DNA from 2 places in the Lysinibacillus sp. G1-3 genome. Region 1 is predicted to be linked to the other one. Evidence: riboswitches for the same ligand, from Rfam matches in the RefSeq annotation. Region 1 holds a riboswitch; the other holds the start of a gene.
The links. A riboswitch is a leader RNA that binds a small molecule or an ion and turns the genes downstream of it on or off. The one in region 1 is predicted to bind cobalamin.
Positions count from the first base shown of each region.

Region 2: linked by a shared signal. The riboswitch ahead of ACVYAD_RS15280 (ABC transporter substrate-binding protein) and the one ahead of cobT (nicotinate-nucleotide--dimethylbenzimidazole phosphoribosyltransferase) in region 1 are both predicted to bind cobalamin.

Region 1 covers NZ_JBWHYQ010000026.1:41,753-48,054, reverse strand. Annotated here, with positions in the region: gene ACVYAD_RS22410 (response regulator transcription factor) at 581-1,183, opposite strand; gene ACVYAD_RS22405 (hypothetical protein) at 1,893-2,171, opposite strand; gene ACVYAD_RS22400 (hypothetical protein) at 2,406-3,209, shown strand; gene ACVYAD_RS22395 (hypothetical protein) at 3,241-3,984, shown strand; cobalamin riboswitch at 4,132-4,309, shown strand; gene cobT (nicotinate-nucleotide--dimethylbenzimidazole phosphoribosyltransferase) at 4,424-5,479, shown strand; gene ACVYAD_RS22385 (trimeric intracellular cation channel family protein) at 5,599-6,204, opposite strand.
Region 2 covers NZ_JBWHYQ010000013.1:82,368-88,669, forward strand. Annotated here, with positions in the region: gene ACVYAD_RS15270 (adenosylcobinamide amidohydrolase) at 1-1,007, opposite strand, end outside; gene ACVYAD_RS15275 (FecCD family ABC transporter permease) at 1,004-2,005, opposite strand; gene ACVYAD_RS15280 (ABC transporter substrate-binding protein) at 2,002-2,967, opposite strand; cobalamin riboswitch at 3,362-3,544, opposite strand; gene ACVYAD_RS15285 (acyl-CoA dehydrogenase family protein) at 3,691-5,358, opposite strand; gene ACVYAD_RS15290 (class I adenylate-forming enzyme family protein) at 5,360-6,302, opposite strand, start outside.

The sequences.
Region 1 (6,302 bases):
TAAAAGATTCTTTTGATTCACTCTTACTGGCGAAGGAAAATCCCTGGAAAAAATGTCTGTTTACAACTTAAGCAGACATTTTTTTAAGTATACTTTGTTAGAGATATGTAGAACTATAACTTCTAAATGATTGTAGGGAATAGTTTCATTTCATTTTGAAGCAACGTCCTAAAGACATTGGTACTCCGAAAGATTTCAGTATGTAGTTTTTTAGTAACCATTTATAACTACTTAGGCTTGGAATAAAGTTTAATTAAAAGCACTTCTTTAGCCTACATTTTAAGATAAATAAAAAGAATCCATTTCGAATAAAAGGCTTCTTATTTTTGCTTACTGAAGTACTATAAAAAACAATTCAATAAAACTAAAATAGCACCTATACCAAAAACAGAAATCACTTTTATCATGTCTTTCTTCAACAAAACACCACCTAATATCCATTTTTTAAAATCCAAACTATTATGTAAGTGATGAGTGCTTTTATACTGCGTTTATATTAGTGTTAACGTTATTACTAGTGAATTATTAGCAGTGTGAATTAGCCTTTCATAAGATGAAAAAATTAATAAACACAAGTATGCTATTTAATACTTAGCAACCCTCGCTTAATAGCTGTTACGACAGCACCTACTCGAGATTCTACGTTTAATTTCCTAATGATTGATGAGATATGATATTCAACTGTTCTTATGCTTATCATCATTTCCTCACTAATTTCAATATTGGTTTTATCCTCTGCTATTCTTTTTAATACTTCAGACTCTTTTGGTGTAAGCATTTTATCTATCTGATCTTTTTCAACTTTAGGAAACCTTTTGTCACCTAAAAATACTTGTCTAATAGTAAAGATTAATTCTTGGAATGATTTTTCTTCTGAAATAAAAGCGCTAGCTCCTGCATTGTAGGAAGATCTTATATATTCTGAACATTTACACTTTGATAGTATGATAACTCGTAAGTGTGGAATATTTTTTAATAGTTTAGTTAAATCAATTTTGTTTGATAACTCCATTTGCAAATTTATAAGTACAATATCCGGAGAGTTTGTGATTATTTCATGATGTAAATACTCAGGATTAGAAAGAGTCCCTATCACGCAAATATTTGGTTCTTTGTTTAATCTGTGCTTTAAGCACTCTAGTACTAATTGACGATTATCTACAAGTAGTAGTTTAATATTCACGCTATTCACTCCTTGGTTATATATCAATCTTCATCTCCAAAAAAGTCCGCTATTGTCATTAAATGATAAGAGAAAAACTAAAGATTTAGTTTGAATAATATACCCATTAAATGTTTTTCAAAACTATTAATCTCCAATAACTGAGGTGATTCTGCATTATTATGTGAAATATATATGAAGTTAGAATATTTGCGGGAAATACGGATGTTTTAAAAGTTCTATTTGTTATATTACATATAAGTGTTCTGAAAAAAACAAAAATTAAAAAAATGTATCTTAATATTCAAGATGTGTTTTTATAAGTGAATCCTAATTAATAGCAAGAAATTAATATTTACACAAATCTATTAATACCTAGTAAAAAAACGTTGATTAACCCAATATAATTGGTGTGATTACTATATAAAACCAAATAAGAAAGAAGTTGTATGATATGCAAATTATTGAATTAAAAAAGGCTTGCGCTGATTTGATGATCCTTCGACTACAGAAGTTATATGGTGTTATTTCTGTACTTCTACAAGATGATTTGTAAAATATAAAGCACTTATTTAGATACTTTGAGAGTACAACAATTGTTCAAAGACTTTTCAAAATGAGAGGAAGAAATTAGTGTTTTATTTTGAAATCATTATTTTTATTTTGTTCCACAAAGAATTTTATCCTCTTTGGTTAATGAATGAAGAAGTTAGCAAGGTTTAAAATCAAGTTATAGGAGACAAAAGATGATTAATAAATTATTATTAGTTTCATTTTCACTACAGATACTTTTTTTTCTTCTTTTTTTTAGTACCTTACTAGCCAAAATACCAGAGCCATTCGCATCAGTTATTATCTTATTAATTGCTTCAATGGGTTTAATTGTTGCTATAATTTCTGTAATTAAAGGACAAACATCGAGGCTAGCTCCCATAGTACTGGGAATATCGCTTTTGATATTTTTAATGTTTGTATTTGCAATGCTTTTATCAGGAATGTAAATGGTCAATCATAAATTTTCCAACGGGAATATTATTATATAGGGCAGAGAAGGGATTCATCCCAATATATACTACTTTTTTCGATGAAGGTTCTAACGACAAGGGCGAACCTTCGAGGGCCTACCTGTTTTTCAGATTCCCTTTTTCAATTTTTTTGAGTTTTAAAGAAGTAGTTGACCATTTGTATTAAAATGAAATAATTTGTAAAATCACACCAATTAAAATTAAGGAGGGGATTAAGAATGAAGGTTAGAAAAAGGTTTAAAAATGGTATTGTAACAGCTTTATCGACACTATTTATTTTTTCAGGAGTACTAAATGCTAGTATAGTTAATGCGGCAGAGCCAGTAACTGCTATTCAGGACGGAAATGTTCAGGGGAAAGCAGGAATAGTTATGAAGATTGATCTTACTGGAGAAGATAAAAAGCTATTGGGAGATGAATTTCTTAAGGAAGTAGAAAAAGAGGGATGGAAAAAAACTGAAAATGGTTATGAGAAATTTTATCCTGCCCAAAACGGCTCATTAACTATTAATGACCAAGTGGTTGATTTGACTGCTGATGGTACATTCGTAATAAATGAAGATGATGCTAATTTGGATATTCAATTTAAGGCTAATGGGCAAGAAATTAAAACAAATGTTAAAAATGATATGAAAAAATCCCGAACTATAGATCTAGTAAAGACTATCGATTTCAAAGACTTCGTAAAGTCAATGGATGGTGAAATGATTAGTACAGAAAATAGAGACAAAAGCACCCGATCTGAGGTGGGCCAAAAACACTCTCCAGGAGATCGTGTACACTGTAACCGATTCAATGGTTCAGCTTCTAATCATAGATACTATAATCACTGGGATCCTAGGGCATGGAAAAACTTTGTAGGAAGTGATTGTGACTATGCTTTCTTATCTTATGACTGTCAAAATGATTATACAAGTAATACAAATTGCCGTGGTCTTCAATCAGCTTATAACTACAAAAACTGTTCATGGGCTTTATACCATTCTAACAGATATCACTACTATGGCAAATCAGGACACTGAAATTATTATTGTTCTGGGGAGATAGATTAGTATGAAGAAATTTATATATATATTTCTATTCACAGTTTTTTTGTTTTTAAATGCCTGTAGTAATACTGATACAAACCAAGTATCAAGTGTTGCTGAAGAGCTTAACAATATCGAAACCAATCATATATATAAGAATGGGGTACTAACAACTAAATTATCAGTTCCAGAAAACCTAAGAAATGAAGAAAACTTCAGTATTATAATGGATTTAAAGATGCAAAATATGGATCATTATATTGAAGATATAAACCTATCAAAAGAACAAAACTATTATACTGCTAAAATTGAATTACCAATGGAAGGTATTTGGAATATAGATTATCATTATGTTTTAGATGAAAATACTAAAATTGATTCCTTTACTGAAGTTTTTGGTAAAGTCGATGAAGAACAAATAGATGATGTGACCCTTAATATTACAACGAATCCCGAGTTTATTCAGCCAAATCAAGTAGGAATTCTAAACATTACACTTCATGATAATCAAAACAATATTATTCAAGATTCAAAAGTAAGTTTACAATTTGATCTACTGGAAAGGGATATTCATTTTACGGAGGATTTAAAAAGCGAAAATGGAGTTCATCAATTTAAAGGTAAATTTGAAGCAGGGATTTGGTATGTTACTATACATGCCTTTGCAGAGGGAAATGAGCATTTAATGGAAACTGTTATTTTACCAATTGGTACAGAAGCTGCAAAAGAAGTAGAGAGAGAATCATTAAAAAATGGGCATCGAAATTAATATATTTTTGTGGAGATGTTATGGATAGGGGTAACGAAGAAAGCTAAATTTCTTATTTTTAGTTTTTAACACTAGTGTTGCGCAAAAGGTTCTGAATTTTCCATTTGAAATGTTGACACATTAAACACTTTGCCGTAGATTTAAAGTAATTGCATAAAAGCGTTAGGTGCCCACTGCGGGAGAATAGGGAATAAAGTGAAAAGCTTTAGCGGTCCCACCACTGTAAAAAGGGAGTTTCATAGAGAATGCCACTAGCATCGTTCTGGGAAGGTTCTATGAAATGTTGAAATTGAGCCAGGAGACCTGCCTATCTGCTTCGTATTATATAGACGATGGAAAAGTCTGTAGTTTATTTGTTATGGATAAACTACAGGCTTTTTATTTTTTTCTCAAAATCATTCTTCGAGTAACGAGGGCAAAAAAGAAAGGGGAAATTTTCATGCAATTATTACAACAAACGATCCACAACATTCAAAGTGCCGACCACAAAATGATGGGGCAGGCAAGAGAACGCATAGATGCACTTTGCAAGCCACCTAGTAGTCTGGGAAAGCTGGAAACTCTAGCTGTGCAACTATCTGGTATTACAGGTGAACTATATCCTGCAATTGATAATAAAGCAATTATTGTCTGTGCCGCGGATCATGGTGTCTGTGATGAAGGAGTGACACCGAATCCACAAAATGTGACGGTCTTCCAAACATTAAATTTTCCTAGAGGCGGAACTGGTGTCTGTGCTATCGCAAAAATCACAGATGCTAAAATTGTCACGGTAGACGTTGGCGTAAAAGAAGATGTGCCACATGATGCTGGAGTCATCATTAAAAAGATTAAATACGGTACGGACAATATGGCAAAAGGACCTGCCATGTCAAGAGAAGAAGCCATTCAATCCATTGAAGTAGGAATTGAAGTAGCTACGGAAGAAATTAAAAAAGGGATAAATGTACTCGGGACAGGTGAAATGGGTATCGGTAATACAACACCTAGTGCTGCTATATTATCGGTTCTTCACGAGTGTCACCCGAATGAAGTGACAGGCTTCGGTGCAGGAGTTGGACCAGGAGGGATTGCACATAAAGTAGAGGTTATTTACAATGCTATTGCATTAAATAAACCAAATCGTCATGATGCTATTGATATTCTTGCAAAAGTTGGAGGGCTAGAAATAGGCGCTATGGCAGGAGTAATACTTGCTGCCGCCGCACATCGAAAACCAGTTGTTATTGATGGCTTTATTTCTACTATTGCAGCTCTTATTGCATACGAACTTGAGCCAAACGTCAAAGACTATATTATTCCTTCTCATGCCTCTGAAGAACCAGGTGCAAAAATTGCCGCTGAAATGCTCGGAATTGAACCTATGCTACAAATGAATATGCGATTGGGTGAAGGCTCTGGTGCAGCTTTAGCATTTCCTATTTTGGACGCAGCATGCTCTATGATGAAAAACATGGCTACATTAGAGGAAGCTATGCTACTGTTGAAAAAGTAGATCTATTAATCTTTAAGTGCTTATTGTCGCTGCTGTGGATGCAAGGCGTTTGTGAAATAACAAAAATTCAAAACAAGCCCAAATCTGACATTTGGGCTTGTTAATATGCAACGGTATAGCTATGCCTGATGCAACCTCCGTAACGGTAAACGCCATTTCCTCATATATGAAAATATTCTTAGTACGGTGATCATACCAAATAATACATATAAAAAGATATCACCTGAAAATAGTTGAAGTCCGATAATAAGCCCGGCTAGTGCTGCCCATACACCATAGATTTCATCACGGAGGACTAATGGTTGTCGTCTAGCTAATAAATCTCGAACAATTCCACCGCCTGACCCTGTTAAGACAGCAGCTACAATAACCGCACTAATAGGCATGTCGAGCTTCACAGCATAGAGAGCACCTTGAATCGCGAATGCCGATAATCCAATAGCATCGGTGAAATTACCCCAGCGATGCCAATGCTGAATAAGTCGGTGCGGAAATATGAAAAATAACGTAATAGCTGCAATGGCAATTTGGAACATCATATCTTGCCCCCACAGTGTTGTTACAGGTAAACCTATGAGTAGATTTCGTATAGCTCCACCACCAAAAGCAGTTACGATACCGAGTATATAGACACCGAATAAATCGTATTCTTCCTCCATTGCAATTATTGCCCCGGAAATAGCAAAGGCAATTGTTCCAATGATACTAAAAACCTCCCAAGCCAACCCTTTCACCCCTTATGTGAAACAATCATTTCATGTTGTTGTAGATTACATAGTAGAAAACTTTAAAGTTACCTTTTTGTATCTAGAAGTTTTTGCAA
Region 2 (6,302 bases), on a different contig from region 1:
GTAGATGAAAAGTGCTCCTTTAGTAAAAATTCAGCGACCTCTCTCTTTACATCATTAATCACATAATCTATTGGTACAGAACGATTTAACAGACAATCATACCAACCGATACCCGGATTATGGACAGCTGAGGACACCATTTTTAAAGGAAACTCTGATTGAAGCTTAATGTACTGATCTGTAACAGTGAAATTTTCTTTTTTAATGACAGCACGTTGCTGATGTTCAACGGTGGCTGGCATCATTGTAATTTGAGGCTTTGGAATTTCTGGATGTGCATAAGTTGCCACTCGAGCATGATAGACATCTTCAATTTGCGAAGCGACTAATACTTCATGCGGCGCCCCAAATGCCCGCATCCGTCCTTCCTCCATTAGTAATAATTCATCACAGTAAAGAGAAGCTAAATTCATATCATGCAGTACCATAATAACGGTCAAACCACATTCTATTGCTTCCTTTCGTACCATATCTAAAATTTGACGTTGATGCGCAATATCTAGATGGTTGGTCGGCTCATCTAGCAGCAATATTTCCGCTGTTTGTGCAAGCGCTTGGGCGACAAAAACCCTTTGCTGTTCACCGCCCGACAAAAATTCCATCGGTGTCTGTTCATAGCGCTTTACACCTGTTTGCAGCATTGCATGTTGCACTGCTTGTTCATCACGAGCAGACCAGCTTGAAAAGAAGCCTGTTTGATGTGGATAACGTCCAAGCGATACAGCCTCCCTTACACTGTTTGAAAATGCATTAGCATGTAATTGTGGCAGCACTGCCATCTTCTTTGCTAATGCACGAGCAGTGTAAGAGCTACTGTTTTTACCATCTACTAATACAGTGCCTGCAATTGCTGGTAGTATGCCACTTATTACTTTTAACAGTGTGGATTTCCCACTACCATTCGGCCCTAAAATCCCTAGTATTTTACCTTTTTCAACGGAAAAACTTATATCGTGGACGATCGGTACGTCTTCATAACCACCGGAAAGATGTTCAACAACAATCATGCCCGTACCCCCTTGCCTCTACGTTGTTTATAAAAAATATAGGAAAAAACGGGCGCCCCAATAAATGCAGTAATGACACCAATCGGCAGCTCTCTTGGCATAATAATTGTTCTTGCTATTAAATCACAAATAATTAGCAAAGTTGCCCCATTTAAAAATGATAACGGCAATAAATGACGATGATCTGAACCCCAAACCATTCTCGTCATATGAGGAACAACTAAACCAACAAAGCCAATCGTTCCAGAAACAGCTACCGCTGCTCCTGTCAACATGGATCCACCTACTAAAATAATATATTTACTACGTTTAACATTGACACCTAAATGCTTCGCACGTTCTTCACCATATAACAGAACATTTAACTCACGTCTTTGAGTCCAAAGCATAATAGAGCCAATAATGACAAACGGAATGATCATCTGAACGTAAGGCCAACCACGCATCGATACTGAACCGAGCAACCATCCGATTACTTGGCGTAGCTCCTCACCAGATAATGCAATCATTAATGAAATCAAGGAACCTAAAAATGAACTAAATATTACCCCTGTTAAAATAAGAGTTTCCATTTTTAGTGAACGGTCTACTATTCTAGCAAAACCCATAACAGCAAACATTGTTAATATGGCCCCTATCATACTAAAGACTGGCAATGTAAAATGACCGATTACAGGTATTGAGACACTAAAGAAAATCGTCATCACTGCGCCAACTGATGCACCGGAGGAAACACCTAACGTATAAGGATCAGCCAAAGGATTTTTTAATAGGCCTTGAAAAGCTGCCCCTGCAATAGCAAGTGATGCCCCTACAAGCCCTGCTAGCATCACTCGAGGTAAACGAATCTTCCATAAAATATTGGCAGCTGTTTCATCGGCCGCCTTATTCCACAATACTTCTAATGGAATATGAACTGAGCCTATCGCTACACCACACCAGATGCTAATGATTAAAAGCGTAATTGCTGTTACATAGGCTACAATTGTTTTACTCATTTAAACGCCTCTGGGTAAACGGCCTTTGCTAATTCCTCAAAACCATCTGCTAATCGAGGACCTTGACGACTTGTCGTACTTTCATCCACTTGTACAATAGCTTTATTTTTTACGGCAGTTACTGTCTCAAAGCCTGGACGTTGTGGAATTTTCGTTAAAATATTCGGTACATAATTATATGCCACAACAATGACATCTGGATTTTTCGCAATAATTTGTTCAGCTTCAATTGGATACCAGTCATTTACATCTGCTGCCACATTTTCGGCATGAATCATTTCTAGCATTTCATTCATAAATGTACCTTTACCAGCTGTATAAATCTGTGGCTCATCAGACGATTCTAAAAAGACTTTCTTTGGCTCAACACCCTTAAGTTTTGTTTCAACTTCTTCAATTTTATCCTTCATATTTGCGACTATTTTTTTAGCCTCTTCTAGTTTTCCCGTTGCACGACCAAGCTGTTCAATCGTTGTGTAAGTTTCATTAAAGTTTTTTGCATCCGCTACAACAAATACTTTCACACCGGCAGCCTCAAGCTGTTCAATTGCTCCTTTTGAATAACTCATACCGGATGCATGTGCAAAAACGATATCTGGCGTTAACGCAATAATTTGTTCAATATTATAATCTACACCGCCAACCTTATCTTTTTTAGTAGCCTCTGCTGGATAATCGTCATTATCTGTTACACCTACTATTTCATCATTTAAGCCAAGACCAAATAAAATTTCAGTGTTACTTGGAATGAGAGAAACTATTTTTTCAGGAGGTGCTTCTAGCGTAATATCTTTGCCAACAGCATCTGTTATCGTCATTGGAAATGTTGCTTGATCTACTTTAGATGTCTCTTGCTGCTCAGCAGATGACGGCTTGTCATTTGTCGCCTCTTTTGTGTTGCACGCTGCAAGCAAGCCAACAGCTAAAAATGCTGATAATCCTATTTTCCAAAATTTCTTCATGTGAATCCCCCTTAGTCTATCTGTGCATAAAGTTAACGACTTGTTTATCTGATTGATCGATACATTTTAGGTTTTATCGTTTAAGGTTGTGGAGTTGTTTATCTCTCAACGTTGTGGCGATATCATCCAACTTTTTAAGTTTATCACCCAACTTTGTGGATTTATCGACCACATCGTGTTTCCGCACAACATTATGGGGTTATCACCCAACATTTTAGGCTTATCGCCCAACTTTTTGAGTTTATTACCTAATATTGTGGAGGTATCTCCCTCTTTTTCAAATTTATCGATATTCAGCTTACAAAACAAATACCCCTCATCATAAAAAAAATGAGGGGGTCAAATTTGCACAATATACATATACAAAATCCACCATCCTATCCTCGTAGGCTACAACGTGTTTTCTATAAAGGCAGGTCTCCTGGCTCGTGCTTCATACGGTTTTTCAAGCCTTCCCGAAATTTTCAGTGGCGTAGATTGAAAAAACTCACACTTACAGTGGCGGGACCGCATCGGAATTACACCGATTTCCCTTTTCACTTTACTTAAGTAAAGAACCTTTATAATATTCAGTTGATTGTATTATACATGAAAATCAAAGAAGTCGCCTCCATTCGAGACGACTCTTCATCAAATCAATTATGCTCGTCATAATTGCCACAGGACGTGGCGTGCTTAGACTGGGTTCCTCTATTTCAGCGGATGTTTGGACGCTGAAAAAAGTTAAACTATGTCAGAAAAATACTGTACCGTTTTCATTGGTGCACCCATTTCTCGTAATGCCCATGTATTCTCTAAATAAATGTCTGCTAGCTTCTCATATTTGCCGCCGACTCTTTGTGCCCATTCAACTGCTACAACACTTTCATATAAATGTGCCATTTGCTCTGCGACCTTTTTTGCTTCAAACGTTTTTGTTGCATCATCTAAACGGCTAAATGTTTGCCAAGTTGAATCTAGTTTCGCTAATTGCCCTACTACAATTTCAACTAATGGACTGTCAGCCAGTTTTTCTAGACGTTCCTCCATAACACGAACAAACATTTCGTGCACATGAAACTTATCTACTAAACGAATGAGCTCTAAAGCTAAAATATTTGCAGTCCCCTCCCATACGGTAAGGACCTGTGCATCTCTTAATAACCGAGGTGTAACAAAGTCTTCAATATAGCCGTTTCCGCCATGTAATTCAATGGCTTCACTCGCATAATGTACAGCTTGCTCAGCCGTTTCTTTTTTCATGATTGCAATATACAAGCGGTTCAAAATGATGTCCTCTTTATTCCCCTGTCCACTAGTTACTTTATCGTATAGCTGAATAAGATCAAAAACCGTAGCAACTTCTACATGAAGCTTGGCAGCAAATTTCCCTAGTGTATCCTGGATCATAGGATATTGCGTTAAAGGCTTACCAAATGCATGGCGATTTGTCACATAGTGCTTCGCCTCTAAATAGCCGCGACGCATGATGCCGATAGAAGCAACTGCATTGCAAATTCTTGATAAATTAAGCGCCTCCAACATATAGTAAATCCCTTTATTCGGATCACCAACAACATATGCGAGCGCCCCATCAAATTCCACCTCACCAGAAGGTACTGCTCTAACACCAAGTTTATCCTTTAAACGCCGAACGCGCAGATTATTAACTGTGCCATCATCATTTCTCCATGGAACTGCAAACAATGTTAAACCCTTTGAGCCTGCGCGAGCCCCTTCCATGCGAGCCAATACCATAGTCACTCCACACATTCCAACGTTAGATGCAAAATATTTCTCACCATATAAACGATACTGATTGCCGTCCTGTCTTGCCTCTACAACATTCGCTCCGACATCAGAGCCACCTTGGCGCTCCGTTAAAAATGTAGCCCCCTCATAAAGCTCTGTCTCTCCAGTTGCACAAACATGTGGTAAAAAGCGCTCCTTCACCTCATCACTCGCATAATGATCAAGCAGATAAGCCGTTGCCATCGTTAACGTAACAGGACAGTAAAAGCCTGGTTCAGCATGTGATAGTATATAACCTTGAGCAAAGCTATACACATAGTTGCCCTTTCTACCTAATTGCGGAATATCTTTATGCACATAGCCAACAATGCCAGTATTGTACGTCTCTTCAATTGTTTTTTTATAGCCGTCATTGACCCAAATCTCTGACACTTCTTCACCATAGGCATTATACCTTTGTAATCGAGGTTCACCCTCTCTATCCGTATGTTTAGCTCTCACATCAATATCTCCTGCACAAAGCTCACCGAAATCTGTTAGCTCACGTGTTGCATATTCCGCAAACTCTTTATCTAGCATCATTTCTAAAACGTTTTGAAGTGTATCATTCTCTTTAAAAAAGTTGGTTGTCTTCATTTCTTCCTGCTGTAAAACCTTCATTTTATCTCACCTCTTGTCCTTTCAACGTTTGTTTTAGTATTTTGCCTGATGCATTTCGTGGTAGCGCTTCCACACGTTCGAACATGCGTGGAATTTTATATTTAGCAAGATGCTCCTCCAAATAAGCTTTAAGTTCGTTCTCGTCAATTTCTGTTTTAGCAGCATAAACAGCCTTCACGGTTTCTCCCCACTCCGGATGTGGTACACCTATTACAGCAACTTCAAATATTCCCTCATAACTCAACATACGATCTTCAATTTCTTTCGGATAAATATTCACACCGCCTGAAAAAACGACATCCTTTTTACGATCAACAATCCAAATATAGCCGTCCTCATCTAAGCGAGCTAAGTCACCTGTTTTCAGCCAGCCATCTATAAATGCAGCCTTTGTTGCGATATCATCCTTGTAATAGCCCAGCATATTGCTCTCACCGAATAACACAATTTCTCCTACTTCACCAACACTGACATCTTCTCCAATGTCGTTGATAATACGCAGCTCTGCTCCAAGTGGTGCACGTCGCCCAACGCTCCCCGCCTTCGTTGCATGCTCTTCACCAAGCAATATTGAACCGTTTGGCCCAGCCTCTGTTAAGCCATAGACACAAGTTAAATTTTCTGTTCTAAAAGCTTTTTGTAAATGACGGACTTCGTTTTGTGATAACGGTGCGCCACCATATGCCCACCATTTCATCGATGATAAATCAGCTGTTTGCAATCTTGGCAGTTGGGCAGTTAACAAATATGCAACAGGCGCTCCAAAGAAATGCGTCGTCCGCTCCTGCTCTATTGAATCAATAAATAAATCAGGTGTAAACGTTGGTGTTAACACGTTTGTTGATCCTACAAGTACCCCTGCCATTAAAAATAAATGTAATGGAGCTGAATGCGTTAATGGCATCATAAGAAGGATCCGGCTTTCTGGCTTTACTTCCATTTCC